One region of the Martelella endophytica genome, then DNA from elsewhere that is predicted to be linked to it. Evidence: predicted binding sites of a transcription regulator. Region 1 holds the regulator's gene; each other region holds the start of a gene.

Region 1 (10,551 bases):
TGTCGGACCAGGCAGACATCGTCGGCTCGCTGACGGTTCGTGGCGGTTACGTTGCGCCGTTCGACGACAATCTGAACGTTTTCGACCAGTTCACGATCGGTGGCCAGGAAATCCGCGGCTTCAAGCAGAATGGTATCGGCCCGCGCACGGTCGAGCAGGGCGATGCGCTCGGCGGTCAGACCTATGCCGTTGTTTCTGCCGAGGCGAACTTCCCGGTTCCGTTCATTCCGGAAGATATCGCGCTGCGCGGCGCGGCCTATGTTGACGCCGGTTCGCTCTGGGGCAATCAGGTCGATGTCGACAATACGGCGATCGAGGGGACCGATTTCTCGCTCCGCGCTTCGGCCGGTGTCGGGCTGATCTGGAACTCGCCCTTCGGTGACCTTCGCTTCGACTACGCGATCCCGTTCGTGAAGGAAGATTTCGACGAGACGCAGCGTTTCCGTTTCGGAATTGCCAACACGTTCTGATCTCGCTTCCAGAGCTGACGTCATAACCGTTCTGGAGTGGCACCTGATGGATCAAAATCAGTTTTTCGGTGCGCGGCAGTCCATCCGTCTGGATGACCTTGCCGCTCGCATCGGCGCTGAATTGTCAACGAAGTCGGCCGGCGAGCGGATGGTGGAAACCATTGCTCCGATCTATCGGGCCGGACCGTTCGACATCTGCTATATTTCGTCAAAGCGCGGTGTGAAGGAGTTCGAGACCTGTCGGGCTGCCGCCGTGATCTGCGCGCCGGCTCTGAAGCCGCTCGTTCCGTCTTCGTTGCCGACGCTGGTCAGCGATGCGCCGCAGTTGGCTTTTGCCCGTGCTGCAGCGCTGCTTTATCCTGCATCGATGCGCCCGCAGCTTGCACTGGGTCGAGCTTCCGGCATCTCGCCTCAGGCGGTCGTCGACGATACCGCAGTGATTGAAAAGAGCGCCGAGATCGCCCCCTTTGCCGTCGTCGGCGCACGGGCGGTGATTGGCGCGGGCAGCCGCATTCTTTGCGGCGCGGTTATCGGCCCCGGCGTCAAGATCGGCCGCAATTCCACCATCGGTGTTCATACATCGGTCTCCAACGCCCTGATCGGCAACAATGTCATCGTCCACACCGGTGCCCGCATCGGCCAAGATGGTTTTGGCTATGCTGCGGGCCCGACGGGCATGGTGAAGCTGCCGCAGGTCGGCCGTGTCATCCTTCAGGACGATGTCGAGATCGGCGCGAACACGACCATCGATCGCGGTGCGATGGACGATACGGTGATCGGCGAGGGGACCAAGATCGATAATCTCGTCCAGATTGGGCATAACGTGCAGATCGGCCGTCATTGCGGTATCGTAAGCCAGGTTGGTATTGCCGGTAGCACGCGCATTGGCGATGGTGTGATGATCGGCGGGCAGGCCGGTTTGAACGGTCATATCGTAATCGGCAGCGGGGCGCAGATTGCGGCGAAGAGCGGTGTGTTGACATCGATTGCGCCGGGCGCGCGGATTGGCGGCAATCCGGCCGGACCGATCCGTGACTATTTGCGCGACGTCGCCGAGATGGAAAAGCGACTGGCGAAAGCGGGAGAAAACAAGGGTGAATGACGAGCTCAGAGAAACGATGGGGCATATGGAACTTCTGGACATCATGAAGTTCCTGCCGCATCGTTATCCGTTCCTGCTGGTCGACCGTATCGTTGACATCGACGGGGACGACAGCGCGGTTGGTATCAAGAACGTTACGGCCAACGAACCGCATTTCGTCGGGCATTTCCCGACCATGCCGATCATGCCGGGTGTTCTTCTGGTCGAAGGCATGGCCCAGACGGCGGGCGCCATTTGTGCCCGCAAGGCCGCTGAGACGGACAATCTCGTCTACTTCATGACCATCGACAATGCTCGATTCCGCAAGCCCGTCGTTCCCGGAGACCAGGTGCGTTTCAAGGTCGTCAAGCAGAAGCAGCGCCGCCGCGTCTGGAAGTTTCACTGCGAGGCTCTCGTCGATGGACAGATGGTCGCGGAGGCCGATATCGGCGCCATGATGGTGCGCAAGGAAGAAGAATGACCAGAATAGCCAGTTCCGCCGTCATCGACAAACGTGCTGTTGTCGAGGACGGCGCGACCATTGGCGAGAACGTGAAGATCGGTCCGCTCGCCTATGTCGGGGCCGATGTGGTGCTTGGCGACAACGTCACGCTGATGCATCATGCGATTGTAGAGGGCGTCACGGAGCTCGGCGCTGGCTGCACGGTGTTTCCGATGGCCGTCATCGGCGGTGCGCCGCAGAGCGTGCGCCACGATGGCAGCGCGACACGACTTATCGTCGGCCGCAATTGCACCTTCCGTGAGGGCGTTACCGTCAACACCGGTTCGTCGCATGGTGGGGCTGAGACGATTCTCGGGGACGACAATCTGCTGCTTGCCAATTCCCATGTCGGTCATGACTGCCGACTGGGGAGCAACATCATTCTTTCGAACAATGTGATGATTGGCGGCCACGCGACAGTGCATGACCGGGTGATTTTGAGCGGCGGCGCCGCCATCCATCAGTTTGTCCAGATCGGCCGCCAGGCCTTCGTCGGCGGACTTGCCGGCGTGGTCAACGACATCATTCCCTATGCCATGGTTGTCGATAATCCCGCTTTCATGGGCGGCCTCAATGTCGTCGGCATGCAGCGCGCCGGTATCGGGCGCGATGAGATCCATGTCGTGCGCAAGGCCTATCAGGCGATCTTCAGCGGCGGCCAGGTGCTGGAGAATGCCAAGGCGGCACGTGAAGAATTTGCGGACCAGAGCGCAGCCGTGCGGGAGATCCTCGATTTTATCCTCGACCGCGATGGTGATCGCGCGCTGACGACGCCGGGATCGCGCCGGCGAGGCAGCACGGCGTGACCAGCGGGGCGGCATCGCCAGCGGCCGGAGAGCCGATCGCGATCGTCGCCGGCAATGGCCGCCTGCCACACTATGTGGCTGAGGCCGCAAGGCGCGCGGGAAACGAACCCTTCATCATCCGCCTTTCAGGCGAGAGCAGCGATGACTGGACCGGTTATTCCTCTATGGAGGCCGGTCTCGGCGCCTTCGCGCCCGTTGTTGCCGCACTCAAGCAGCGCGGGATCAGCAAGGTCGTGCTCTCCGGTGGCGTGCGTACTCGGCCCGAGTGGTCGTCGCTTCGGCCGACGTTTCGCATTCTCCTGGCATTGCCCGCCATCTGGCGCAAGCTTAGCAGCGGCGGTGACGACAAGGTGCTGCGCATGGTGATCGCGCTTTTCGAGCAGCACGGTTTCGAGATTATAGGCGCGCAGGCGATTGCCGGTGAGCTTCTGGTGGGGGAGGGCGCGCTCGGCGCGGTGACACCCGACGAGAAGGCGCGGGCCGATATCGCCGCGGCTTGCGAGGCGGCGCGCGCCATCGGCCTTCTGGACATCGGCCAGGGGGCCGTCAGCGTTGGCGGCCGTGTGGTCGCCGTCGAGGGCGCCGAAGGGACCGACCAGATGCTGGACAGGGTGCGCTGGATGCGCGAGGTTGACCGGGTATCACCGATGCGGCCGGGTGTGCTGGTCAAGCTCTGCAAGCCGCAACAGGAAGAGCGGGCGGACCTGCCATCGATCGGCCCGGAAACCGTTCGCGCCGCGATTGCCGCCGGGCTCAGCGGCATTGCCATCGAGGCGGGCCGTGCGCTCATTCTCGACCGCGCGGAGACCATCCGCGCCGCCGATGCGGCCGGACTGTTCATTTTCGGCCTGACGGCGGCGGAGACAGAGGGGGGATCAGCCCATGGCTAAACCACTCCGGATCGGTGTCGTCGCCGGTGAAGTTTCCGGCGATCTCCTCGGCGGCAATCTCATTACAGCGCTGAAGGGCATGTATGACGGGCCGGTCGAGCTGGTCGGCGTTGGCGGCGATGCGCTGACGGCCGAGGGGTTGAATTCGCTGTTCGACTATTCTGAGCTATCGATCATGGGCTTCACCCAGGTGATCGCGAGGCTGCCGCGCCTTCTTCGGCGCATTCGCCAGACGGCCGACGCGCTGATTGCGGCAAAGCCGGAGCTGCTTCTGATCATCGATAGCCCCGATTTCACCCACCGTGTCGCACGGCGCGTCCGCAGGGCGCTGCCGGACCTGCCGATCGTCGACTATGTCTGCCCGAGCGTCTGGGCCTGGAAGGAATATCGTGCAGCGGCGATGACGGCCTATGTCGACCATGTGCTGGCGGTGCTGCCTTTCGAGCCGGCGGCAATGGAGCGTCTCGGCGGTCCGCCGACCACGTTCGTCGGCCATCGCCTGACCGAGGTGCCGGGCGTTCAGGCCGCGCGCAACCATCGATCACTGCCAGAGCCCGGCGAGCGGGCGACCATCCTGCTGCTGCCGGGCTCGCGCGCCGGTGAAATCCGCTCTCTTGCGCCGGTTTTTCGCGAAGTCGCCGAAATTTTCGCCGCGCGCAATGCCGATGTGCGCTTCCTGATGCCGACGGTGCGTCATCGCGAGGCGGATATCCGGGCTGCGATCGCCGACTGGCCGGTGAAACCGGAGATCGTGCTTGGCGAAGAGGGCAAGTGGCGAGCCTTCGGCGAGGCCCATGCGGCGGTTGCCGCCTCCGGCACGGTGGTGCTCGAACTGGCACTCAGCGGCGTTCCTGCGGTTTCGGCCTACAAGGCCGATTTCATCGGGCGGTTCATGCTGAAGAAGATCACCATCTGGTCAGCCTCGCTGCCGAACATCATCGCCGATGCGCCGCTGGTGCCCGAATATTTCAATGACACGATGCGCGCCGGCGCGCTTGCCCGCTGGCTTGAGTTGCTGAGCGCCGACACGCTGCAGCGCCGCGCCATGGTCGAGGGCTTTGATCGCGTCTGGGATCTGATGCAGACCGACGTTCCGCCGGGGCGCAAGGCCGCTCAGGTGGTGCTCGATGTGCTTTCGCGCTGAACCACGACAAAGTCTGAATGCAAAAAGGGCCGGCGAATGACCGGCCCTTTCCTGTTCTGTGTGCAGTGATTGCTCAGCGTTCGGCAACCGGCACGAAGTCGCGATGGTCGGCGCCGGTGTAGAGCTGGCGCGGACGGCCGATGCGCTGTTCCGGATCCTCGATCATCTCGTTCCACTGGGCAATCCAGCCGACGGTGCGGGCGAGCGCGAAGAGAACAGTGAACATCGTCGTGGGGAAGCCCAGCGCCTTCAGGGTGATGCCCGAATAGAAGTCGATGTTCGGGTAGAGCTTCTTCTCGATGAAGTACTCGTCGGTGAGCGCGATCCTCTCGAGTTCCATGGCGACGTCGAGGAGCGGATCGTCCTTGATTCCGAGTTCGCCGAGAACCTCGTGGCAGGTCTTCTGCATGATCTTGGCACGCGGGTCGTAGTTCTTGTAGACGCGGTGGCCAAAGCCCATCAGGCGGAACGGATCGTCGCGGTCCTTGGCGCGGGCGATATATTCCGGAATGCGGTCAACCGAGCCGATTTCCTGCAGCATGTTGAGTGCGGCCTCGTTGGCGCCGCCATGGGCGGGGCCCCAGAGGCAGGCGATGCCGGCAGCAATGCAGGCGAAAGGATTGGCACCCGATGAGCCTGCGAGGCGAACGGTCGAGGTCGAGGCGTTCTGCTCGTGGTCGGCGTGCAGGATGAAGATGCGGTCCAGCGCGCGGGCCAGGATCGGATTGACCTTGTATTCCTCGCACGGCGTGGCGAAGCACATGTGCAGGAAGTTGGCCGCATAATCGAGATCGTTGCGCGGGTAAACGAAGGGCTCGCCGACATGATACTTGTAGGCCATGGCCGCGATCGTCGGGATCTTGGCGATCATGCGAACGCTGGCAATCTCGCGCTTGTAGGGATCGGAGATGTCGATCGAGTCGTGATAGAAGGCCGACATTGCACCGACTGCGCCACAGAGGATCGCCATCGGGTGGGCATCACGGCGGAAGCCGGTGAAGAGCCGCGTCAGCTGCTCGTGGATCATCGTGTGGCGGGTAACGCGGGTATCGAAATCCTTGAGTTGCGTCGCCGTCGGCAGTTCGCCGAACAGAAGCAGGTAGCAGGTTTCCAGGAAGCTTGCGTTTTCGGCAAGCTGGTCGATCGGATAGCCGCGATGCAGGAGGATGCCCTGGTCGCCGTCGATGAAAGTGATCTTCGACTTGCACGATGCCGTCGAGGTGAAGCCGGGGTCATAGGTGAACATGCCCGACTCTTTGTAAAGTGAGGCAATGTCGAGCACCTTGGGACCGAAGGTGCCTGCTTCGACTTTCAGCTCGAGTTCTTTGCCGTCGAGCGTGAGTTTGCCTTGTTCCGTCATGCTGTCCTCCAAATGTTCAGGCGCGAGACGCTTGATTGAGTATTCATGAATTTTAACAACTTGGTATAGGATCGACGCGCCGCTGCCAAGCCGCAGAATGGGCGTTGTTGCGATGCGGTCGAATGTTGATACCTGCGTTTAGCAAGTTTTTTGGCCGCGTGGAAAGGAAATTCTGCACCACTTTCAAGCGGCGGCGATTGCATTCCCTCTACAACCGTTCCACGATACTCAGGGTTGCATGGGGCGTGGCCGGTGAAAGTGGAGGATAATGCAGCAGGAACCGCCGGCAGGCGGCAGAGGGCGCGAAGCGGCAGCGCGTTGCGGCGCCTCCGGCTGCTCCGAAGCAGGTTGAAAACGCCGACGTCGGGAGACGATGCAGCCGCAGCGCCCGAGCGGTTCCTGGGCACTGCCCGCGGCAATCTGACGCGGCTCATGGAAGAGGAACTCGCCTTTGGCCGCGCCTTTCTGCTTGCGCCGGTCGCGATTGCAGCGGGGGCAATCTGGTGGTTCTCGCGAGCCGAGGCGCCCGCTTTCTGGGCATTGATGCTCTATGGCACGCTCTTCATCATTGCCGCAGTCTTGCTGCGACACGCGCGCGCGCTGATCCGTCTCACCACGGCTGCCTGCGCCCTGTTCTTCGCCGGCGCGCTCTTTGCCGCGCTGCAGACCGACCGGCTTTCGACGGTGATGCTGGATTCGCCGGTGGTAACCCACGTCACCGGCATTGTCGCCGAGCGCGAGAAGACGACCTCCGGCTGGCGCTACGTCGTCGATGTTTCAGCGACGGACGATCCCGTCATCCACCGCCCGCCGCAGCGGGTGGCGCTTGTGGCGCGTGGGAACAAGCCGCCGGTTGCGGTCGGCGGCGGCATTTCCGGCCTTGCCCGCCTGTCGCCACCATCCGCACCGGCGCTGCCCGGCCTCGTCGACTTCGGCTTCCTCTCCTATTTCGATGGCATCGGCGCGATCGGCTATTTCTATGGTCCGCCGGAGCCGGCGGCGATGGCCGCAAACGCGCCGAAGCCGGGGGCGGTCATGCTTGCGATCGCGGAATTGCGCGAGGCGATTGCTGCCCGGATCCGTGCTGTGCTGCCGGGCGAATCCGGTGCGTTTGCCAATGCCATCATCACCGGCGAACGGAGGGCAATGGGGGCCGAAACGCTCGACGCGCTGCGCAACGCCGGCCTTGCCCATGTCATCGCCATCTCCGGACTGCATATGGCGCTCGCCGCCGGCATCTTCTTCACAAGCCTTCGGTTGCTGCTGGCGCTTTCCGTGCACGGCGCCGAGGCGTTCGCGACCAAAAAGGTGGCGGCCATCGCCGCGCTGGCGGCGGCGTTCTTCTATCTTCTCGTGTCCGGCATGCAGGTCTCCGCCCAGCGCGCCTTCCTGATGCTCGCGATCATGCTGATTGCCGCGCTGTTTGACCGTCCGGCGATCAGCCTGCGCAATGTTGCGGTCTCGGCGCTCGTCATTCTGGCGCTGTCGCCCTCTGAGGCCTCGGGTCCCGGCATGCAGATGTCGTTTGCCGCCACGGCGGCGTTGATCGCGGGGTACAGCCTCTGGCAACGCTCGGGCTCCCGGCGTCATGCCGAGTCGCGGCGCAACGGCGTGATCCGCATCCTGTTCCTGTTTGCCGCCGGCATCGTGCTGACCGCGCTGATTGGGGGGCTTTCGACCGCGCCCTTCGCCATAGCGCATTTCCAGCGCGTTGCCGGTTATGGCCTGTTGGGCAATCTTCTGGCGATGCCGGTGATCACTTTTATCGTGATGCCGGCTGGGCTTGCCGCGATGCTGACGATGCCGCTTGGCCTGCACGGGCCGTTCCTTCATGTCATGGGGGCAGGGCTCGATTGGGTGATGGCCACCGCCCACTGGGTGAAACAGCTCGGCGGGGCATTTTCCACGGGCAAGGCGCCGGCGGGTTTCCTGCTTCTGTTCACCGCCGGTTTCGTGCCCTTCGTGCTCCTGCGCACGCGCCTGCGCTATGTCGGGGTCGTGCCGATGCTGCTGGCATTCGGGCTTTTCGCCCGGGCTGGCGATCACAGCGCGGTCCGCATCCTCGTCTCCGAAGATGGTGATCTCGTCGCCATCGTGAGGAACACCAGCGCTGCCGTCAGCGACAAACGGCCGCCCGCCTTCATCTACGAGCAATGGCAGACCGCGCTCGCGCTTGAAGAAACCGTTCCGCCAATCATGGTCGAACCCGGCGAGCCCTTCATTGACGCCACCGATCGCCGCGCACGTCTGGACGATAACGCTGCCTGGCGTCGCGGGCGCGCCGAACTTGCCGGCCTGGTCAGCGAGGCATTGCTGACGCCTGACCGGTTTTACTGCAAGAAAGATCTATGGTGTGTGGCTGCACCGGACGGCCTTGTCGTGGTCCAGGCGCTGCATCCAGCCCTCGTCGGCCTTGCCTGCGACGTCGGCGATATCGTGATCAGCCTCTATCGTACCGGCTACCAAACCTGCCGAAGCGGCCGTTTTCTGGTCACCCCGCAAATGCGACGCGAGGCCGGTGCCATCGTCTTCACGCTGGCACCGGCTTTCGGCTTATCGGAAAAGGCCGAGGTTCACGACGGGATCACCACGGTCAGGCCGCTATCGGGGGAGGGGGCGAGAAAACACGCATGCACCGTCGTCACCATAGCACCCTCGGTCACGACGCTTGCACGAGAATGGAGCCGCCACCGTCTCTACGACTGGCGAAGCGGCGACTTCAGGTCGCCGATCGCCTTGCCGGAAAGGCTGGTGATCAGTGGTAGCGACGAATCAGGCCGACCAGCTTGCCCTGAACCTTGACCTGATCGGCGGCGAAGATGCGGGTCTCGTAAGCCGGGTTTGCAGCCTCGAGCGCGATCGATGCGCCCTTGCGGCGGAAGCGCTTCAGCGTCGCCTCTTCGTCATTGACGAGTGCAACGACGATATCGCCTGGAGCCGCCGTGTTGATGTTGCGGATGATCACGGTGTCGCCGTCGAATATCCCGGCCTCGATCATCGAATCACCCTGGACTTCCAGCGCGTAATGCTCACCTGCGCCCAGCATGTCGGCCGGAACGGCCATGTTATGGGTGTTTTCCTGGATGGCCGAAATCGGCACACCGGCCGCGATCCGGCCCATCACCGGAACTTCGGTGGAGCCGCTGTCGCTGCTCACAGCCTTGGGCGCGGCGACCTCTGCCTTCTTGCCGAGACTGCCTTCGATGACACTGGGGGAGAAGCCGCGGCGCGGCGGCTGCTGGGCGACGAAACTGTCCGGCATGCGCAGGATTTCCAGCGCTCGGGCCCTGTTTGGCAGGCGGCGGATGAAGCCGCGTTCCTCAAGAGCCGTAATCAGCCGATGGATGCCGGATTTGGAAGCAAGATCAAGCGCCTCCTTCATCTCGTCGAAGGAAGGGGGAATTCCGGACTCCTTCATTCGCTCGTGAATGAAGAACAGGAGTTCCTGTTGTTTACGCGTCAGCATCCCGCACCCTTTCGCAACCCATAGTATAAGAAACAAATACAGAACGAACTATATATGTTCTTAACATGTTCCGCAAGAGTGCGCTGTGGCATCCGTGTTCGGGATAGTCATACAAAACCGACGCCGAAAGCATTGGCTTTCGGCGGCGCACATTCGGTGCAAATTTCCAGCGTTGTGAGCTCAGGCGCTGGCGGCTGAAGGGAGGCCGAGATTCAATTTTCTGGCCATCGTCTTGAGCGTCTGCTTCCGCGACGTCTGCAGCATGCCGGCTTCGAGAGCGGCCGCGACAAATGCATCGCGGGCCTGGCCCAGATGGCCGGGCTGCTCACCAGCGCGCACGCAAAGCTCAAGGGCGTTTTCGAAGTGCGGACCCTGTTTGACCGGCCATCTGCTCTTGAGAACATCCTCAGCATGGCTAGGGCCTTCGATCGTGAGGGTGTGGCCATCCTTGGCGCGAATGTGAACCGGGGACGTCCAAAAGGCGATGAGACGGGTCATGGTGGATATCCTTGTCTTGGTCGGGAAGGGCATCGATTTATGATAGGGGAACTGCCTGCGAGGCAGTTTTGTTCCCGCCGCCGAGTGCTTTATTGAGGGAGCCGGGTTCACGATCAGCACCAGCGGCTGGCGGCGCACTTCCGGGCGCGATTCGGCAGAAGTTCCATCGCGCCGGATTGATTTGGCGACGCCGACGCCCTAATCAGTCGGTCAGTCAGGTTCGTCGGCAAATGGTGCAGAAACCATCAGGTTGCGAGCCTCTTTTCCGGAGAATGAAGAAGAGACGATGGCAGGAACGAATTCGGAGCGCACCATGATTGCCGAAGGACCGGTG
Region 2 (10,551 bases), 250 kb from region 1:
GTCGTTGTCAGCATCAACGCCGTCTCCGCCATCGACGATAGTCTCAAAGAGATGCTTGTAAACTAGGCGTTGAAGATGCGGATGCAGGTGCGCCTCCGGCTCCTCGATCGCGAGCAACGAGTGATCGCGCTTGTTGGCAGTGATCAAGCGCTGCAGATCAAGCAGTTTGAGCGTGAGAAAGATGAGGTTTGCCGAGCCGAGACTGGCGTCGGCGATGCCACGTCGCCCTTCATCTATCAGCAGCCGAATCTGCCGGTTGATGCGCGTGGCGTCGGTCGAGCTGAAGCCAAGTGATGGATGCACATCCTGCTTCGAGCCGGCCATTGCCAAAAATAGCTCTGAGATGTTGACTTCGAGCGTCTTCACCTCATCGAAATCGATCGCCGCGGCACTGGCCCCTGCAATCTTCTCTCCAATTTCTTTGAGAGCATCCTTGTCGATTCCGATGAATGCATCTTCGACGAGAGGACGAAGGGGGGATCGGCGCCAAGCAGCAAGATCGCCCTCCGCATCCCGAAGGGCCTGCAGTAAGTCCATCGTGATGCGGCGCCGAAGATCATGACCGAAGCGCTTAGCTTCATCCTCGCCACCGAAGCAGACAAATGAGAAATCATCGTCACTAGCGGGGGCATGACCAAGGCCAGGCTGAGCACGCAATTGATAAGTAAGGCAGACGGTGTTCGGATCGCTATTGAGTCGATAGTCGGTCAGCACCGCCAAGACGTCGAGGTCGTCCTCAAAATCCTTGATCTCTACCGAAATGGTTATGGTCGTATCAGCGGTAATCTCCTCCAACCCGTCCCAGAAGTCCGCGAGGCCGAGCTGTCGGCCGCTATCGGGCAGTGAGGGGTCGAAGACAAGGCGCAGGCCAAAGAGCAAATTGCTCTTTCCGACGCGGTTTTCGCCGACAATGACAATGTTACCGCCAAGCGCGACATCAAGGTCGCGGAAGTTGCGGAAATTCTCAATCCTGATTCGCGACAGATACATAGTGCCCCCTCATACCAACTTATATCATAACTGATCACATTTCAGCATGACTAGGACTGTTTAGATCGGCCCCGAACTTGTCGTACTCAGTCGTTGTACGAAGGACAGCTTTCGGGGATCTGCAAACGGCCATCGAGTGTCCGAGATGGGGTCGGAAGCGGTCATGGAGGCCGACCGTGGTCTATGGCAGCTGTTTCTTCGCCCACTGCCAAGTCCGGACAGTCCGTTCACGGCCCCGGTTCTGTCGATCTTGTTGCGCCATGAGCGGTCTGGCGGCTAAGCGCCGTCATTCTGGTCGTTTGCGCGGGCTATAGAATTGCCGAAAGTAGCCGCTCGGCTTGCGTATGCTGAATGTTCCCGATTAAGTGGTAAAGCGGAATGGCAGGTCTTGGCGGTCACGCTAGGAAAACTGACATTTGCCTGTCAACGAATCAGCAGCCAATCAAGCAGGCGCTCAACGCACTGGGAGCGACGACGTTTGGGCAATTTTTGGCGATGTAGGAGCGACAGAGATTAAGTTCACTTTTAGGCCGCCTCAGCTCCCCAGCAGTACAATGAACGACTAGCTAATGGGCCATATCATCATGCCCTCTTTTGCGTTCCGTACCTCGCTCAGCGAGGATGCCGGAGTGCGCTCCGGTTTTGCGCTCAATGAAGCCGAGATACTCGCGCATCTGCCGAAGGTGCACAGCTTGCGTGAAGGCCTCGAAGGGGATGTCGCGATGCGGGTGGGATCGGATGAATATGCCGATACGGTCGGTGATCTGCTGTATGCGCTCGGCGTCACCGACGAACCAGGCATGCCGACGCTGGGCATCCGACTGATGAAGCTGGTCGGGCGTGACTGGCGGGAATTTGCGACGCTCGATGAGATGCTGGAAATCGAGGCGGTCGCCAGCCATTATCTGCGCCTGCGCAGCAGCAATGAAGCTGAACAGGCGGCGATCCTGGCGGAATTGAAGGCGATGGTCGCAGGCAAGGCCGGCGTCTGGGACGCGCTCCAAGAGGCGATGACCCATCATCTCGCCTTCTCGCCCTTTTTCACGCGGTCGGTGGCGCTTGCTGATCGGATCACACTCGATGCGCTGTTCGCGAGCGAGCAGCTTCCAGCCGAACCCATGCGCTATTTCGATCAGCGCTTCATCAACTACCTTGCGAGCCATCCCGAACGGCTCAAGGACATTCACTGGCGGCAATTCGAGGGACTGACCGCCGAGTGGTTCCAGCGCGGCGGCTACAGTGTCGAGCTAGGGCCCGGACGCAACGACGGTAGCATCGATGTGCGGCTGTGGAACGCCGACGCACCGCCGGGCGCGCCGCCGGCGGTGATCGTTCAGTGCAAGCGCCAAAAGCGCAAGGTCGGGCGCGTGGTGGTGAAAGCGCTTTATGCCGACATGCTTGAGGAGCGCGCCGATGCAGGGCTTGTGGTAACAACGAGCGACATCAGCCCAGGCGCATCGAGCGACGTGAGCGCGCGTGCTTATCCGATCACGACGGCGAACCGCGCACAGGTGCAAGCGTGGATAGAGGCGATGCGAAGGCCCGAAGCGGGCTTGATAGCAGGCGCATTCTAATGACACGCGCTGTCATCGCGATTATAACTCGCGTTAGTTTTGCCACCTCCAGTGCTTTGAACCGGAAGGTCCGCTTCCGGCCCCTTTACTGCCGTTCACAGCGTGCCAAGGTTTTCTCTCGCTTCTGTCGGACCTGCAGAGTAGACGTCTCTTCCTTCGGTCGTGGGGATCACAGCAAACTCATCTGAGGCTCTCGTATTCCATCAGAGCTTTCCCCTAATGAGGAAAGGGTAATCCCGAGCAGGCGGATACCCTTTTGAATTGGAAACACCTCGGTCAGCATCACGTTGGCAATTCCAGCAATATCGCTTGCACTTCGCATATTTTGGCCAACCGTCCGGCTCCGTGTGATCTGCTGGAAGTCAGCATATTTCACCTTCAGCGTGACGGTCCGCCCACTGATCTGCTTGTTCTCAGCGTGGCGCCAGACCTTCTCTGCAAGCGAAATCAACTCCGCCCTCGCCGCCTCCAACTCGAATATATCGGCAGCAAACGTGTCTTCCGCGCCGATCGATTTGCGCGGCCGATCGGGCTGAACCGGCCGCTCGTCGATCCCCCGCGAGATCCGATAATACCACCCGCCCGACTTGCCGAAGTTGTCACGCAGGAAGGCGAGCGGTTTCTGACGCAGATCGGCTCCGGTCACGATCCCGAGCCGCTGCATCTTTTCGGCCGTCGCCGGCCCGACGCCATGGAATTTCTTGACGGCGAGGTCAGCAACAAATGCCGGCCCCATCTTCGGCGTGATCACGGCCTGACCGTTTGGCTTGTTCAGATCGCTCGCCATCTTCGCGAGGAACTTGCAGTAGGAAATCCCGGCAGACGCGTTGAGGCCGGTCACTTCCTTGATACGGGCGCGAATGATCGTCGCGATCTCGGTTGCGAACGCGATGCCTTGCTTGTTTTCGGTTACATCGAGATAGGCCTCATCGAGCGAAAGCGGCTCGATCAGATCTGTATGCTCGGCAAATATCTGATGAATTTGCGCCGAGACCGACCGGTAGACGTCAAACCGCGGTTTCACGAAGACCAGGTCGGGACAGCGGCGCTTAGCGGTCACGGAGGGGAGCGCGGATCGCACACCAAACGCCCGCGCCTCATAGCTGGCCGCCGCGACGACACCTCTGGCCGCCGAGCCTCCGACTGCGACCGGCTTGCCTCTCAAGTCGGGATTGTCGCGCTGCTCGACGGAGGCATAAAAGGCATCCATATCGACATGGATGATCTTGCGGATGACTGGGGCAGCACCATCCGTTTTGACCTCGTGGTCTCTTTCCAAGGCTGTCATTTCATCCAGGGCGGCCATGACCATCTCAAGAGCGTGATCCGTGACGACGTTATTCGTCTTAGGAGTTTTCAGGAGGGTCGACCACGACCAGCATGTTTCCGGGCAGCGGTCGCTGAAGGTGTTTCACATCTGCCCACTCGCCGGTGAGCCACAGAGCGACTTCCTCCGGCGTCGTCAGGATCGCCGGCATCGCCTTCTCATGAATGGGTTTGACGATCTCGTTCGGTGTTGTCGTAAGAAACCCGAACAGTTCGTATTCCTGTTCGCCATCGCGGACCTTCCGCACACCCTTCCACGGCGTCCAGAAACCGGCAAAGAACATCAGCGGCCGGTCGGGGTTCTGCGCAAACCAGGCATTCGGCACGCGCCCGCCCTCCACCTTGCTGGCGGGATCGGGTTCTGCAAATGACGTGAACGGCACGACGCAGCGGCTTGTCGGCCCAAGCCAGCGCCGCCAATGCGGAGATCCGACGTTGCGGATATTGGTGACCCCACGATCGGCCTTGCCTTTGACGAAGGCCGGCGGCGTCGGCATGCCCCAGGTGGCACTGACGATTTCCCGTTTGCCATCGCCACCGACGCGAACGATCGGCGCCAGCGTGTTGGGATAGACGTTGAGCGACGGCTCGTTCCATCCGGCCTTGTCGCTCATCGCCTTGCTAAACTGGACGACGGCATCCCGTGTCGTCGTCAGATTGTAGAGATTGCACAAGTCCCCTCTCCGTTAGCGCCACATCCCGCGCATCCGCGCGCCGACATCAAGCCGAACCTGCCGCGGGCCCGCGTTGTTCTGTTGCCCGGGCTTCACCACCGGCCATGTCCTGTTCTCAAAATGCTGCAACAACATAGCGGGAATGAATCGGGTCCGCGAGGCATAGACATGCCTGTCGCCGGTCGAGGACTGTCCATGCGTGAAGAAGCGCTGTGGAACGACAAGGTTCAGGCTGTCCCGTGCCCGCGTCATAGCCACGTAAAGCAGGCGTCGCTCTTCCTCGATGTCGTCGGTCGTGCCGACGCCAAGATCGGAGGGAATGCAACCGTCGACCGCATTGAGGACGAAGACCGAGCGCCACTCCTGCCCCTTGGCCGAATGGATGGTCGAGAGGATCAGATAATCCTCATCGAGCAGAGGCACACCGGCCTGTCCGGAGGTAGCATCGGGCGGGTCGAGCGTCAGCTCGGTCAGGAACCGTTCCCGTGACGGATAGCCAGCGGCAATGTCTTCAAGCTGCAGAAGATCGGCACGGCGCATCTCGAAGTCTTCATGGATGCGCTCCAGATACGGCTCATACCATGCCCGGACCCGGCCGATTTCAGCGGGCCAGCCCATGTTTGATTGGCGGAGGTCCGTTACCAAGGACACAAGACCCGGCCAGTCGGCTACTGCTCGCGCGGGCGCTGGCAGGGCCGCCAGTGTCTCTACCGGATCGGTGGTTTCAGCAATCGCGTCCAGCGCATTTTGCGCCGAGGCCGGCCCCACACCTGGCAAGAGCTGCATCAGCCTGAAGCCCGCCACGCGATCGCGCATGTTCTGGGCAAACCGGAGTGCTGCCAGCATGTCCTTCACATGCGCGGAATCGAGGAATTTCAGGCCACCGAACTTCACGAAGGGAATGTTGCGACGGGTGAGTTCCACCTCCAGCGGCCCACTGTGATGGCTCGCACGAAACAGCACGGCCTGGTCCTTCAGCCGCATGCCACCCTCGCGATTGTCGAGCACCTCGTCGGCAATGAACCGCGCCTGATCGCCCTCGTCGCGAACCGTCACCAGCCGCGGCTTTTCGGTTGAAACGCGGTCGGTCCAGAGATCCTTGGTGTAGCGCTCCTGGGCAAGACCGATGACGCCATTGGCCGCAGCGAGGATCGGCTGCGTCGACCGGTAATTGCGGTCGAGCGTGATCACATCGGCCTTCGGCGAGAATCCATTCGGGAAGTCGAGGATGTTGCGAACCGTGGCCGCCCGGAACGAATAGATCGACTGCGCATCGTCACCGACCACCGTCAGCCCCCGGCCGCCAAGTTTGAGCGCCATCAGGATCGAGGACTGCAGGCGGTTGGTATCCTGGTATTCGTCGACCAGCACATGATCCCAGCGTCCGCCGATCTCGGTGGCAAGCGCCGGATCGCCCATGGTCTGCGCCCAGTAGAGCAGCAGGTCATCGTAATCGAGGACGTTCTGGACCTGCTTGGCCTCGACATAGGCCGCAAACAGCTCCCTCAGTTCCTGTTCCCAGGCGGCACACCACGGAAAGTTCGCTCTCAGGATTTCCGAGAGTGGCGCCTCGGCATTGACGGTGCGCGAATAGATCGAAAGGCAGGTGCCCTTGGCCGGAAACCGGCTTTCTGTCTTGGAGAAGCCGAGCTCATGGCGGGCGAGGTTCATCAGATCGGCCGAATCCTCGCGGTCATGGATGGTGAACTGCGGATCGAGACCAAGCTCGATCGCATACTCGCGCAACAACCGGGCGCCGATACCGTGGAAGGTGCCGGACCAGGCAAGCCCGTCCGCCATGATCCCGGCCTTGTCACCAAGCGTCTTTGCGCAGATCCGCTCGACACGCTTTCCCATTTCGGCGGCGGCACGACGGGAAAAGGTCATCAGCAGGATCCGGCGCGGATCCGCTCCGGAGATGACGAGCTGGGCCACGCGATGGGCAAGCGTATTGGTCTTTCCGGAGCCCGCTCCCGCAATGATCAGCAGCGGTCCGCCGATGGCGCCATCAGGCAAATCCGTGCCATGCAGAACCGCGGCCCGCTGGTTGTCGTTCAATTTTTCGAGATGCGCCGCGCTCATACCGCCCTACCCTAAACCCCTTGTGATTCAACGACGCGCGCCTCACGCATCGGTGTTCTGTCCCAGTCGCCGTCCACAGGGCCCGCCAATGAGGTCGATTGACTCGAAACCTAAGAAAGAACAAATAAGGAACATATCGGAGAATTCCGCCGTTGCAAAGTCCTGAAGGAGACAGTCCGACACCATGCCGAACCCCGCATCCAGTCCCGCCATCGCAGAGCTTCGGGAGCGCATCGCGCATCTCGAAGGACCGGGTGGACGCGCGCGTTCGGTTCTGCCGTTCGGCCTGAAGGACATCGATCGCAGACTTCCAGGCGGCGGTCTGGCGCTCGGCTGTCTGCATGAGGTGGCGGGCGGCGGCAATGGCGCTGTCGATGGAGCGGCGGCTGCATTGTTCGTGGCGGGCATTGCCGCACGCACCCGAGGCAAGGTGCTCTGGGTGGTCACGCGACCAGACCTGTTTGCACCGGCCATCGCCCAGGCCGGGCTTCAGCCCGACCGCGTGATCCATGTCGAGGCCGGCGACGAAAAGGCTCTGCTCGCCTGTTTCGAGGAAGGGCTTCGCCATGGCGGGCTCGGCGCGGTTGTCGCGGAGACGGCGCGTCTTTCCATGACCGCCTCGCGCCGTCTGCAACTGGCGGCCGAGACTTCCAACACCATCGGGCTGGCTTTGCGCCGATGGCGACGGCAGACCGAGGCCGGCGATTTCGGGCAGCCGACGGCGAGCGTCACCCGCTGGCGGGTCTCCGTCCTGCCCTCGCGACCCCTGCCCGTTCCCGGCCTTGGCCGCGCGCGCTGGCTGGTCGAACTCATCCGATGTCGTGCCGGAGAAAGTGCCGATTTTGAACTGGAGGCGTGTGATGACACGGGTCGTCTCGCTCTTCCTTCCGAGGTGGCCGACGGATCGCCTCAGAAGGAAATCGGGCGACGCATCGCCTCCCGCTGATGCGCCGCTCGTCATGGCCGGCCGCACCGGCCGTCGCAGGCTGATCACGGCACTCGACGCCAATGCCGAACAGCTTGGCGTTCGGATCGGCATGGCCGTCACCAAGGCACAAGCCCTTGTGCCGGGCCTTATCATTGCCGATTCCGATCCTGCCGCCGAAACCGAGGGGTTGGACAAGCTGGCGCTCTGGGCGCTTCAGCGGATTTCGCCGGTGGTGATGGCCGATCCGCCGGATGGTCTCGTCATCGATACGACCGGCGCCGATCACCTGCACGGTGGAGAGGACGCCATGCTTGCCGACATGATCAGGCGTTTCGCAGCGGCCGCCGTCGAGGCGCGTGCTGCGGTCGCGGACACATGGGGCGCGGCGCATGCAGCAGCTCGGTTTCTGGCGCGACCTTCAATTGTTATCCCAGCGGGCGAAAGTGAGGCAATGTTGCGAACCATGCCGCTATCAGCGCTGAGGCTCAGTCCCGCAACAGTGTCCGACCTGCACACACTCGGCTTCGAGACTATTGGCGAGCTGCTGGATCAGCCGCGCGCACCGCTGACACTGCGCTTCGGCCCGGAAATCGTCCGGCGTTTGGACCAGGCGCTTGGCCGGATTGCCGAGCCGGTCGATCCGATCCGCTCGCCGGAGCTGGTCGAGGTGCGCAAGGCCTTTGCCGAGCCCATCGGTGCCCCGGAGACGATCGCCCGCTATATCGCCAAGCTCGCAGACGCCCTTTGCCTTGAACTCGAAAGGCGCGGCCTTGGCGCCCGGCGGCTGGATCTCCTGTTCCACCGCGTCGACAACACCATGCAGTTCGTCCGCGTCGGCACTGCCCAGCCGGTGCGCGATCCCAGACGCCTTGTCCGACTGTTCCGCGACAGGCTGGAGACCGTCGATCCGGGCTTCGGGATCGAGATCATGGTGCTGGTCGCCATCCATGCTGAACCCTTGCGGGAGAAGCAGACGATCTCGTCCCTGGTCGAGGAACCGGAAGCCGATGTCTCTGATCTGGTCGATGTCCTTGCCAATCGCGTCGGCGAACACCGGCTCTGTCGTTTCGTACCGGTTCAAAGCGATGTGCCCGAACGCTCGGTCGCTCGTATTGCTCCGCTGGCACCGGAAACCGGCCTCACATGGGACGGCGACTGGCCGCGGCCGCCGCGGCTGTTGCCGCGACCGGAGCCGATCGAGACCATGGCGCTTCTCCCGGATCACCCGCCCGTCTGGTTCACCTGGCGCGGCGTGCGTCGCCGCATCCGCCGTGCCGATGGACCGGAGCGGGTTCGCGGCGAATGGTGGAAGCGGGATGCCGAACTTACCGCCGTCCGGGACTATTTCCGGGTCGAGGACGATACCGGCGAGCGCTACTGGCTGTTCCGCTCCGGCGATGGCGAGCATGAGGACAGCGGCTCGCACCGCTGGTTCATCCATGGGATCTTCGGATGACCGGGCCGCGCTACGCCGAACTGCAGGTGACCACGCATTTCTCGTTTCTGCGCGGGGCGAGCAGTTGCGACGAACTGTTCGCCCGCGCCGCCGAACTTGGCATCGAGGCCATCGGTGTCGTCGACCGCAATTCGCTGGCTGGCGTCGTGCGCGCATTCGAAGCCTCAAAGCAGACCGGCGTCCGGCTGGTGGTCGGCTGTCGCCTCGATCTTGCCGACGGCCTGCCGGTCCTCGTCTACCCGACCGACCGAGCGGCCTATGCCCGGCTATGCCGATTGCTGTCGCTCGGCAAGAAGCGTGCCGGCAAAGGCAGGTGCCATCTCGAATGGACCGACCTCGTCGCCTATGGCGAGGGGCTGATTGCCGTCCTGGTCCCCGATCGCGCCGATGATGACTGCGCCTTGCATCTGCGACGGCTGCGGGAGGCTTTCGGGGACCGTGCCTATCTCGCGCTGACGCTGCGACGGCGGCCGAACGATCAGCTTCGCCTCTGGCAACTTTCGAACCTGGCCGCCGCAGCCCGGGTTCCGACTGTCGTCACCAATGACGTCCTGTTCCACGCGGTCGGCCGGCAGATGATGCAGGATCTCGTCACCGCCATCCGGCACAATGTCACTATCGACGAGCTCGGGCATCGCCGCGAGCGTTTTGCCGATCGGTATCTGAAGCCGCCGGAAGAGATGCATAGGCTGTTCAACCGCTATCCGGAAGCGCTCGCCCGCACGGTCGAGATCATGGACCGGTGCAGGTTCTCGCTCACTGAACTCGCCTATCAATATCCGGAGGAAAAGCTCTTTCCGGATCTGACGCCGCAGCAGGCACTGGAAAAGCTCTCCTGGGAGGGTGCCGCCGAGCGCTATCCCGAGGGCCTGCCCGACAAGGTGAGGTCCAATCTCGACCATGAGCTGGCGCTGATCGAGAAGCTGGACTATGCGCCCTACTTCCTGACGGTGAATGCGATCGTACGCTTCGCCCGTTCGAGGGACATTCTTTGTCAGGGTCGGGGATCGGCTGCCAATTCATCAGTCTGTTATGTCCTCGGCGTGACTTCGGTCGATCCGGATCGCAATGATCTCCTGTTCGAACGCTTTGTCTCTGAGGAACGCCGCGAGCCGCCGGACATCGATGTCGATTTCGAACACGAACGGCGAGAGGACGTCATACAGTGGGTTTATCAGACCTACGGCCGCGATCGATCCGCGCTCTGTTCCACCGTCATCCGCTACCGCGCCAAAGGGGCGCTGCGTGATGTCGGTAAGGCGCTCGGCCTGACCGAAGACCTGACGAAAACACTGTCTTCGCAGGTCTGGGGCTGGTCCGAGGGTGTCGAGGAAAAGCACGCTCAGGATCTGAACCTCAATATGAGCGACAGGCGGCTTCGGCTTGCTCTGGAGCTTGCACGCCAACTCGTCGGCACGCCGCGCCATCTCTCCCAGCACCCGGGCGGCTTTGTCCTGACCCGCGACCGGCTCGATGAGCTGGTGCCGATCGAGCCGGCAGCCATGGAAGACCGGCAGGTCA
Region 3 (10,551 bases), 660 kb from region 1:
GCGGAGCCGAGGAGAAGGCTCTTAACGTTCATAATGACCTCCAAATAAGGTTTAAAGCGGGTCTGGGATTTTCGCCGAGGCGTTCCCTGCCCCATCCCCTGGTTAGAAGAAGATTGGGCCGTCTCGCCCTCGCTTCCGAAGATGAACATACAAGAGCGGCTGCTGATCGCAATCGCGAAACGTCCTGTTTCTGCCCTCGACCCCTTCCTTACCCGCTTGCTGTTGCGGATTGGCAACAAGTTCGTGCCCTGCCGCCACAAATCTTTACAAAAGGTAAAGAAAAACAAGCCTTCACATGCTTCCGGCGAGCGGCCGGCAGTCCCCTTCTCCGCCCGACAAGCGAATCTCCCGCCCGCACACCTGCGGCGGGCGCAGCAGATACGCCGCCCTTAAACCGGCCCTTCGCTCAGACCAGCTCGACGTCGATGACGCCCGAGACCGCCCGCATGGCCGACGCCACTTCCGGAGAGAGGCGATAGGTTCCGGGCAGTTCCACTTCGACTTCGCGCAAGCCATCGTTCTGGATGACGACAAAGGAGACGAGCCCGTCGCCATTGTCATTGAGATGGCGGGCGAGCGAGGCGAGCGGCGATTCGTTGCGCAGGAAGATTCGCATCGCCTTCTGCTGGCGCACGGCTTCCTCCTCAAGCGACTGCACCGTCTGGATGCGCATGCCTATACCCTCGGGCCGCATTTCCGCGGATACGGTGATGACAACCGACGTGCCGGGCTCCAGGAGATCGCGATACTGATAGAGCGATTCGGAAAACAGCACCGCCTCGAACTGTCCGGTCGAATCGGAAAAGGCGATGATGCCCATCTTGTTGCCGGTTCTGGTCTTGCGCTCCTGCTTGCCAACCACCGTGCCAGCAAGACGGCCGCGATCGGAGCCGTTCTTCACCGAGAGCGAGAAATCCGCAAAGCTCTGCACCCGCATCTTCGACAGAAGGTCCGCATAGGCATCGAGCGGATGCGCCGTCTGGTAATAGCCGAGCATCTGATACTCACGCATCAGCCGTTCCGAATCGGGCAGCGGCGTATAGTCGGGCAGAACGATGGCCGAGACACCGCCGCTGCTGCCGAAGATATCGCCCTGACCGCTGACGAGATCATCCTGCGTGCGCTGGGCAAAGCCGATGATCCGATCGAGGCCGGCGAGCAGGGCCGCGCGGTCCTTGCCGAAGCAATCGAAGGCGCCGGCGCAGATCAGGCTTTCAAGGACCCGCCGGTTCACCTGTTTCGGGTCGATGCGCTGGCAGAAATCCTCGAGACTATCGAAAGGCCGGTCGCCACGGGCGGCGACGATGTGATCGACCGCGGCCTCACCGACACCCTTGATTGCGGCGAGCGCATAATAGATGCGAGCCTCGCCCGGCTCGAAATGACGATAGCTGGTCTGCACCGAAGGCGCGACGACCTCGATGCCGAGGCGCTTGGCATCATGACGGAAGTCGTTGAGCTTTTCGGTATTGGCCATGTCGAGCGTCATCGACGCGGCCAGGAACTCGACCGGGTAATGCGCCTTCAGATAGGCCGTATGATAAGAGACGATGGCGTAAGCCGCAGCGTGCGACTTGTTGAAACCGTAATTGGCGAATTTCGCAAGCAGGTCGAAGATCTCGTCCGCCCGCCCCTTCTTCACTCCCCGCTCGACAGCGCCTTCGACGAAGCGGACACGCTGCTTGTCCATCTGCTCCTTGATCTTCTTGCCCATGGCGCGGCGCAGAAGGTCGGCTTCGCCGAGCGAATAGCCGGCCAGCACCTGGGCGACCTGCATCACCTGCTCCTGATAGATGATCACGCCCTGGGTCTCGGCCAGGAGATGGTCAATCACAGGATGGATCGACTCGATCTCCTCCTCGCCATGCTTGCGCGCATTATAGACCGGAATATTCTCCATCGGACCCGGACGATAAAGCGCCACCAGCGCGATGAGATCCTCGATACGGTCGGGTGCCATGCCGATGAGTGCCTTGCGCATACCGGCACTTTCCACCTGGAACACCCCGACCGTCTCGCCGCGGGCCAGCATCTCGTAGGTCGGCGGATCGCCGAGCGGCACGGTCGAAAGGTCGACGGAAATACCGCGCCGGGCAATGAAATCGACCGCCGTCTTCAGCACCGTCAACGTCTTCAGGCCAAGGAAGTCGAACTTCACCAGCCCCGCCTGCTCGACCCACTTCATGTTGAACTGAGTCACCGGCATGTCCGAGCGCGGGTCCCGATACATCGGCACGAGCTTGGACAGCGGCCGGTCACCAATGACGATCCCGGCGGCATGGGTCGAGGCATGGCGGTAGAGCCCCTCGATCTTCTGCGCGATCGTCAGCAGCCGGCCGACAATCGGCTCTTCCTCGGCGGCTTCCTGGAATTTCGGCTCGTCCTCGATGGCCTTGGCAAGGGTCACCGGGTTTGCCGGATTGTTCGGCACCAACTTACAGATGCGATCGACCTGGCCGTAAGGCATCTCCAGCACGCGGCCGACATCGCGCAGCGCCGCGCGTGCCTGCAGCGACCCGAAGGTGATGATCTGCGCGACCTGGGCGCGACCATATTTCTGCTGGACGTAGTGGATGACCTCTTCACGCCGATCCTGACAGAAGTCGATGTCGAAGTCGGGCATCGACACGCGTTCGGGGTTAAGGAAGCGTTCGAACAGCAGTGAAAACCGCAGCGGATCGACGTCGGTAATCGTGAGCGCATAGGCGACCAGCGAACCCGCACCGGAGCCGCGGCCGGGCCCGACCGGGATATCGTGTTCCTTCGCCCATTTGATGAAGTCCGAAACGATCAGAAAGTAGCCCGGGAATTTCATGCCTTCGATGATGCCGAGTTCATAGTCGAGGCGGGTGAAATAGTCCTCCCGGCTGTGCCCCTCGCTCAGACCGACATGAGCGAGCCGTTTCTCGAGCCCTTCCAGCGCCTGCCGGCGCAACTCGTTCGCCTCCGCCTTTTCCGCGGCTTCCGGATCTTCGGCGCCGCCGGTGAACCGTGGCAGAATCGGGTCGCGGGTGTTGAGGATGAAGCTGCAGCGCCGGGCAATCTCGATCGTGTTCTCGCAGGCTTCGGGAAGGTCGGAAAAGAGTGCGGCCATCTCTGCCTGGGGCTTCAGGTAATGATCCGGCGTAAGACGAAACCGGCGGTCATCCGACACGATCGCATTGTGGGCAACCGCCATCAGCGCATCATGCGCCTCGAAATCCTCGCGCGCGGGAAAGAAGGGTTCATTGGTGGCAACGAGCGGCAGATCGAGATCATAGGCGAGCTTCAGAACGCGGCGCTCCTGCTGCACGTCGTATTCACCGTGGCGCTGAACCTCGACATAGAGCCGATCGCCGAAAAGCGCCTTCAGCCGCGATAGCCGATCAATCGCCTTCTCTTCGAAACCGAGGGCTAGCGGCTGATCTATAGGGCCGCCCGGCCCGCCGCTGAGCGCGATCAGCCCTTCGGTCCGTCCCTCAAGCCAGCTGCTCTTGATATGAACGCTGTCATTTCCATTGCCGCCGAGATAGGCCTCACCGACAAGATCGAGAAGATTGGCATAGCCCTCTGGATTGGAAACAAGCAGCACGATCGACGGCAGCTTGACCGGAAGATGCGAGCCGCCGCGGCGTTCACCGTCGCTGCCATCCTCCATGTCGATGGAGAGCTGGCAGCCGATGATTGGCTGCAATCCCTCGCCGACCGCCTTCTGCGCGAACTCCAGGGCACCGAAGAGATTGTTGGTATCGGTCACCGCGATAGCGGGCTGGCAATCGGCGACAGCCCGCTTCAGCACAGTCTTCAGCGGCAGCGCTCCTTCGAGGAGCGAATAGGCGGAATGCACGCGAAGATGAACGAAACTGACCGCCCGTGCGTCCGCGTCCGCAGTTTCATCCCGTCGTGCATCCATACCGGCCATATTCAGCTCCATCACCAAAGTCCGGCCGCCACTATAAAGACAAAGCCCCGCCGTGGCACTTCGTGCGCCGGCTCAGCGCCGACAATGCACAGAAAGCTTTTCCCGGATGGCGGGGCATGGCGGCGCGTCTCAGAAGGCACCGATGATCAGCGCCATGCTGGCGACGAAGATGCTGATGGAAAAGAATGCAGCAATGTCTCTCATGATGTCGGTCATTTCCAAGCTCCTGTTCCTTATCTGTTTTTATACTGTTCCGTTTTTGTTCTAATTACAATCATTTTTATCCGCGGCCTTTTTCGCCTGAGCGAATCAGATTTGGATTCAACCACTTGGAGATGCAAAAAAATGACTGGCCATGCGTTCCGGTGGTCGCGGCTCCTGTTTGCACGCACCCGGCCGGGCGCAAAAGCGGTGTCACGGCAGCATCGCCTCCGCCAGGCTTCACTTGTCGTCCGCAACACCCTACATCTTGCACGACCCTAACGAACGATGGACGGACAGCGTGGCAGACGAGCAAGCAGAAGCGGAACACGGGCGCAGGCTTTCGGATATTCTCGCCGAGCTCAGGCCGGATGAAAGCGGACGCGTCAGCCTTCGCCAGCTTGACGAGGCGCTTGCCGACAGGTCGTTCGGCGCATTCCTGGTTGTCTTTGCCATACCGAACCTGGTGCCGCTACCGCCGGGCGCGACCCTCGTCCTTGGTATTCCGCTCATCCTCATCGCCTGGCAGATGATGGCCTCACGCCACAATGCAATCTGGCTGCCGGAGCGGATTGCGCGCGTTTCGATCGATGGCAAACGCTGCGCGGATGCGCTGGACAAGATCCTGCCCTGGCTCAGATGGATCGAGGGCGGGATCCGCCCGCGTGCATGGTTTTTGAAGACACGGCGCTCCGAGCGCCTTCTCGGTGCCTATGCGCTGATCCTCGCCATCGTCGTGTTCTGTCCCATCCCCTTCGGCAACTGGTTGCCGGCGCTGGCACTCGGCATTATCGGCCTTTCGGTCACCGAGCGCGATGGTTATGGCATCATCGTCGGCTCGATCGTCGGCGTGGTCGCGATCCTGCTTGCCGGTCTCGTCGTGCTCGCCGCAGGCGCTCTGCTCGCCCTCATCTTCTGAAGTGCGAGCGAAAGCCTCAAAATCATTAGTCTCGAGTGCGGTCAGGCCGCGCGGCTCTGCGCCTGCACTGAGCGGAAGGCGTGGCGGATCGCATCTGCAACCGCCTCGACGAGTTCGCCACCGCCCGGCCCGCGTCTGAGGCCAATGTCGTAATGGCCGAGCTCCGGCAGGCCGTGCTCGGCGCCAAGCACATCCATGTCGTCGGTCACGTAATAGGCGGCAAGCGGCGCCACGGCGAGATCGGACAGCACGGCAGCCCTTTGCACCATTGTCGTCGCACTCATATAGGCCACGCGGTAGCGCCGGTCCGCCGCAGAGAGGTGCTTCACGGCCTCGGCGCGCCAGGCGCAGGAACTCTCCCACATCGACACCGGCAGCGGCTCCTTCAGATAGGCCGTGCCACCGCGGGCGCCGACCCAGACGAGGCGCTCGCGATGGATCAGCTCGGTCTCTTCGCCGTCGGCCGCCAGATCGCCGGTATTGAGGAGGGTCAGGTCCAGCCGCTGTTCGTTCAGGCGTTTCTTCAGGCCGATGCTGTTGTCGATCGTGACATCGACCATGACGCCGGGAAAGGCCTCGGCGAACCGCTTGAGAATGGTGGGCAGAATCCGCTCGCCGATATCGTCGGTCGCACCAAGGCGAACGACGCCCTGCATGTCCGGCCGGCGAAAGCGCGACATCGCCTCGTTGGAAAGCGCCAGCATGCGCCGCGCGTAGGAAAGCAGGGTCTCCCCCGATTCGGTCAGCCGCACGGAACGGGCATCCCGAACGAAGAGCTGGATACCGAGCTGCTCCTCAAGCCGCTTGATCTGCATCGAAACGGCGGAGGGCGTCCGGAACACGGTCTCGGCCGCCGCCGAAAAGCTGCCGCTCTCGGCGATCGCGACGAAGGTGCGGAGAATGTCATTGTCGAGCACCGGCAGAGGCGTCTGCATCAGGTTGGTCATCGTGCCACCTATCGTTCAATTATTTTGACATGAACCGTCATAACATTTCGTTTGATTGAATGTCAAAGCCGCCTATCTTCACCGTCATCAACGAAGGAGAAGAGCCATGGGCCTGTTTGCCATACTGCACCACCTCATCCGCCCGTTCACCAACCTGACACGGCGTAGCGACGAACAGCGACGCAAGGAAATGCTGGAGCGCAGCCTTTCGCGGATACCGCCGCATCTGCGCGACGACGTCGTCGCGAAGGAGAAGTTCTGGATCTATGACTGAGCGGCAATGCCCCGGCCAGGCCCGGCTGGCCCGGCCGGGCCAAGGCATGCTGCGCTGCGGCGAACCGCATCACGTCTGCATGATGATCGTCAAATCGAGAAAAATCGCGCCATTCTGCCAGCCGTCCGGGCAAAAAATCGCCGGACTTGCGGCGCATCGTCTTTCCTGACGCTTTTGCTTGTGTCAATGTCGCATATAGACAATTGGCGGCCCGATTTCTTGCAGAAGTTAAGTTTTTCGCGGCTCCTTATTTGGCGGTGTGTGCACAATGGTGAGATCATTCGTCTTTTATCTGATACCCCAATTCTCGCTTCTGCCGTTTTCCGGCGCGATCGAGACATTGCGCATTGCCAACAGAATGCTCGGTTACGAGGCCTTTCGCTGGCGTATCGCTTCCGATCTCGGCGGCAAGGTCTATTCCTCAAGCGGCATCGCCATCGACAGCGACAGTTCGCTCGCCGATGAGCGCCGTGCCCTGATGGGCGAAAAGCGCGCCGACCTGGTGCTGGTCTGTTCCGGGCTCGACGTCGAGGACTACTACAACAAGTCTTTCGATGCCTGGCTGCGCGAACTGAACAATCGCGGCTGTCGCATCGGCAGCATGTGCACGGCGACGCATCTTCTTGCCCGCGCCGGCCTACTGAAGGGCAAGCGCTGCGCCATCCACTGGGAAAACCTTCCGGGTTTCACCGAAACCAACCCGGAAATCGATGCCCATGCCGATCTCTTCCAGATCGACCGCAACATCTATACCTGCGCCGGCGGCACCGCCTCGCTCGACATGATGCTGAACCTCATCGGCCGTGAATTCGGCGATGGCCTGGTCAATGCCATCTGCGAACAGGCGCTGACCGACCGCGTCCGGCCTTCGACCGAGCGCCAGCGCCTGCCGCTGAGAGCCCGCCTCGGCGTGCAGAACGGCAAGGTGATGCAGATCATCGAATTGATGGAGGCGAACCTCGCCGAACCGCTGTCGCTGATCGAGATCGCCGACGCCGTCGGCCTGTCGCGCCGCCAGATCGAGCGGCTGTTCCGCCAGGAAATGGGCCGCTCGCCAGCGCGCTATTATCTCGAAATCCGACTCGACCGCGCCCGCCGCCTGCTGGCGCAATCGGCGATGCCGGTGGTCGATGTCGCGGTCGCCTGCGGTTTCGTTTCGGCCTCGCATTTCTCCAAATGCTACCGCGAGATCTATCACTGCTCGCCGCAGCAGGAACGGGCGCAGCGCCGCCAGGCCCGCATGGTCGTGCGTGAAAACGCGATGAGCCTCGCCGTCTGAGCAACGCCGCAAAGACCAGGTGGACTGGAGGCCGAGAGTGAAGAATGCAGCCTCACAGCGATGCGAAGAAGATACAACCCGTGGCAGCCTCCGACCGACCCTGATATGGTTTCCTCATGAAACATGTTGAATTCAAAACCGCAGATGATCTGGCCAGTTGGCTTGGCAAAAACCATGCCGAAGAGACCGAACTTTGGGTGCGAATTTTCAAGAAAGGCTCCGGCAAGCAGTCGGTCAACTGGCAGGAATGCGTCATCGCAGCCATCGCCTGGGGATGGATCGATGGTCGCAAGAACGCGCTCGACGACCACTCATACCTTCAGCGCCTCACCCCCCGTAGAAGAAAGTCCAACTGGTCCCAGAAAAACAGGGAGCACGCCGAGACCCTCATCGCAGACGGCAAGATGTCGGCCTTTGGCCTCAGCCAGGTCGAAGAAGCCAAGGCGGATGGTCGCTGGGACGCAGCCTATTCAGGCCAGGCCGATATGGTCATTCCGCAAGACTTTCTGGACGCTCTCGAAGCGCATCCCAAAGCAAAAGCGTTCTTCGCGACGCTCGGCAGGGGCAACCGATTCCCGATCTACTACAGGCTCACGACAGCCAAGAAGCCCGAAACGCGCTCGAGACGGATGCAGAAGATATTAGAGCAACTGAACCGTGGCGAACCGCTCTAGATCGGCTCGCGGATTGTCGGCTTTCATTTTCGTGTAAAGAACCCGAAGCTGCTCTCGCGCGCCTAAACTCAGCCTTTCAGCAGCAGCGTCACCCAGCCGTCGCGCCAGTAGGTGCGCACATGGCGAAGGCCGACGGTATTGTAGGCCGAGAGCACTTTCCAACGCTGCTCGGCGAGAATGCCCGAGAGGATGACCGAGCCTCCGAGGGCCAGATGCTGCGAAAGCCCGGGCGCGAGCTTCATCAGCGGCCGGGCGAGAATGTTGGCGATGATCAGATCAAAGGGGGCGGCCCGTGCAAAGGCCGCGTGGTGAAACCCAGGCGCCGTCGCAAAATCGACGCCGGAGACGATGCCGTTCAGCCGCGCATTGGCGCGGGCGACGCGGACGGCGACGGGGTCGACATCGGTCGCCAGCACCGGGATCGGCGCCAGCATGCGCACGGCCATTGCCAGAACACCCGTGCCGGTCCCGAGGTCAAGCGCGTTCTGCGGCCGCTCCGCCTTCAGCACCGTATCGATCATTTCCAGGCAACCGATCGTGGTGCCGTGATGGCCGGTGCCAAAGGCTTGGCCGGCGTCGATCTCGATTGCGAGGTCGCCCGGCCGCACATGGTGACGGTCATGGCTGCCATGGACGAGGAAACGTCCGGCACGCACCGGCTTCAGGCCCTCGAGCGATTTCGCGATCCAGTCGATATCGGGAATGTCTTCACGTTCCACCGGGGGATGGTCGCTGCCGAACAGGCGCTCCAGCACGGACGCAAATATCTCCGCCAGCGCCGCAACCTCCGAAGCATCCTCGAGATAGACCGAGGCCTCCCAGATGTTCGCCTTCTCGTCGATCTCCATCGTTGCGAGCGCATAGGGCTCCTCGCCGAGGGCGGCGGAAAGGCCATCGAGCACCTGCCCTGCCCCGGTTTCATCGGTGGTGACGTAAAGTCTGAGCTGGCTCACGGCGGCGGTCTCTTTCTGGTGGTTCATTCGGTCGGCCTGCGGCAGAAGCTCAGCCCTTCAGCAGGTTCTCGAGCTTCTTTCGGGCGACCTCGGGGTCTTCGTCATAGGCGATGGTGCCGTCCAGCACACCACCGTCATCGAGCATGAACACGGCAGCGTTGTGGTTCATCGTGTAATCGCCGTCCGGGTCGTTCGGATCGAGCGGCACCTTTTCATAGTAGATACCGAAGCCATCGACCATCTTCAGCACCTTTTCCGGATCGCCGGAGACGCCGACAATGCGATCGGTGACGTTGGAGAGGTAGCGATGCATGATTTCGGGCGTGTCGCGTTCGGGATCGACGGTGATCCAGTAGGCGTCAAACTTGTCGCCGTCGGGGTCGACCTCGTGCAGAAGCCCGTTCAGCTCGTAGAGCGTCGTCGGGCAGACTTCCGGGCAATGGGTGAAGCCGAAGAACAGCAGCGTCGGCTTTTCGCGGAAGGCGGCTTCGGTGATCTCTGCGCCGTTGCTGTCGGTCAGCGCGAATTTCGGCCCGAAGGGAACGTTCATCATCTTTTCGTTGGTGCGGCCGATCTCGTAGACCAGCCAGGCAATCATGGCGCAGATGATGACGACAGCAGCCCAGAGCACCCGTCGGAAAGTCTTCATGCCGTTCATTCCTCAAGCAAACCGTGCCGGCGGTGCCATTCCTCGATCGAAAGTTCGGGATAGCCGCCGAAGTGGACATGGCCGGGCCCCTCCGGCACCTGCACCCATTCGGCCTTGGAATCAAGCATGATGTGGACGATTTCGGGCGGCGTCGGCAAAGGCGTGTCGACCGCGGAGGCCATCGGATGCACCAGTTCCGGCCAGCGCGGGTCATAAAGATAGAGCGAGGTGCCGCATTCGCCGCAGAAATGCCGTTCGCCCTCGGAATGGCCGTGCGCCATGCGCGCATGATAGAAACGCTTGTATTCGGCGCCCTCGATCTCAAGCGTGGCCGAATCGGCACCGAGATTAATGGCATAGCCACCGCCACCACCGGTCTTGCGGCAGATGCTGCAGTAGCAGCGCATATAGGGATAGGGGGTGCGGCTTTCGACCGAATAGCGGACCTTGCCGCACTGGCAGCTTGCCTCGAGTTTCATGGCGCTCTCCCGGGTGTCACTTGCGCTTTGCGACCGAACGAAGCGAACTAGTTCGGCGCCCCGTTTTCCCACACCACGTCCTGACCGTAAAGCGGCACGGTCGAAAGCGACATCTTGGCCGAGCCCTCCACCACCTCCCGCGTGTGGGCAAGATAGACCAGCGTCTGATTTTCGCTGTCATAGATCCGGTTGATCACAAGCTGCTTGAAGATCAGCGAACGACCGGCCTTGAACACTTCCTCGCCACCCTTGTCGAGCGCGATGTCGCCGATCCG

The links. Region 1 encodes LexA, which represses DNA repair genes until DNA is damaged. Its sites were predicted from a motif close to TGTTCNNNNTGTGTTCNG; they were not measured.
Region 2: the regulator LexA is predicted to act here: its motif matches at 6,763-6,780, upstream of TM49_RS16215 (ImuA family protein).
Region 3: the regulator LexA is predicted to act here: its motif matches at 4,151-4,168, upstream of dnaE (DNA polymerase III subunit alpha).

What each region holds. Positions count from the first base shown of each region.
Region 1 is NZ_CP010803.1:3,272,289-3,282,839, forward strand. It holds gene bamA (outer membrane protein assembly factor BamA) at 1-470, shown strand, start outside; gene lpxD (UDP-3-O-(3-hydroxymyristoyl)glucosamine N-acyltransferase) at 517-1,572, shown strand; gene fabZ (3-hydroxyacyl-ACP dehydratase FabZ) at 1,598-2,032, shown strand; gene lpxA (acyl-ACP--UDP-N-acetylglucosamine O-acyltransferase) at 2,029-2,859, shown strand; gene TM49_RS14960 (LpxI family protein) at 2,856-3,749, shown strand; gene lpxB (lipid-A-disaccharide synthase) at 3,742-4,893, shown strand; gene gltA (citrate synthase) at 4,967-6,253, opposite strand; gene TM49_RS14975 (ComEC/Rec2 family competence protein) at 6,602-9,055, shown strand; gene lexA (transcriptional repressor LexA) at 9,009-9,719, opposite strand; gene TM49_RS14985 (DUF982 domain-containing protein) at 9,900-10,217, opposite strand; gene TM49_RS14990 (RNA methyltransferase) at 10,504-10,551, shown strand, end outside.
Region 2 is NZ_CP010803.1:3,524,710-3,535,260, reverse strand. It holds gene TM49_RS16240 (ATP-dependent nuclease) at 1-990, opposite strand, end outside; gene TM49_RS16235 (restriction endonuclease) at 1,560-2,564, shown strand; gene dinB (DNA polymerase IV) at 2,734-3,852, opposite strand; gene TM49_RS16225 (SOS response-associated peptidase) at 3,911-4,564, opposite strand; gene TM49_RS16220 (ATP-dependent helicase) at 4,577-6,646, opposite strand; gene TM49_RS16215 (ImuA family protein) at 6,831-7,592, shown strand; gene TM49_RS16210 (Y-family DNA polymerase) at 7,507-9,030, shown strand; gene TM49_RS16205 (error-prone DNA polymerase) at 9,027-10,551, shown strand, end outside.
Region 3 is NZ_CP010803.1:3,927,527-3,938,077, forward strand. It holds gene TM49_RS18135 (porin) at 1-287, opposite strand, end outside; gene dnaE (DNA polymerase III subunit alpha) at 407-3,901, opposite strand; gene TM49_RS18145 (exopolysaccharide biosynthesis protein) at 4,404-5,021, shown strand; gene TM49_RS18150 (LysR family transcriptional regulator) at 5,063-5,968, opposite strand; gene TM49_RS23705 (hypothetical protein) at 6,075-6,242, shown strand; gene TM49_RS23710 (hypothetical protein) at 6,235-6,411, shown strand; gene TM49_RS18155 (GlxA family transcriptional regulator) at 6,511-7,521, shown strand; gene TM49_RS18160 (YdeI/OmpD-associated family protein) at 7,638-8,195, shown strand; gene TM49_RS18165 (50S ribosomal protein L11 methyltransferase) at 8,264-9,148, opposite strand; gene TM49_RS18170 (SCO family protein) at 9,198-9,797, opposite strand; gene TM49_RS18175 (GFA family protein) at 9,803-10,276, opposite strand; gene TM49_RS18180 (CreA family protein) at 10,324-10,551, opposite strand, start outside.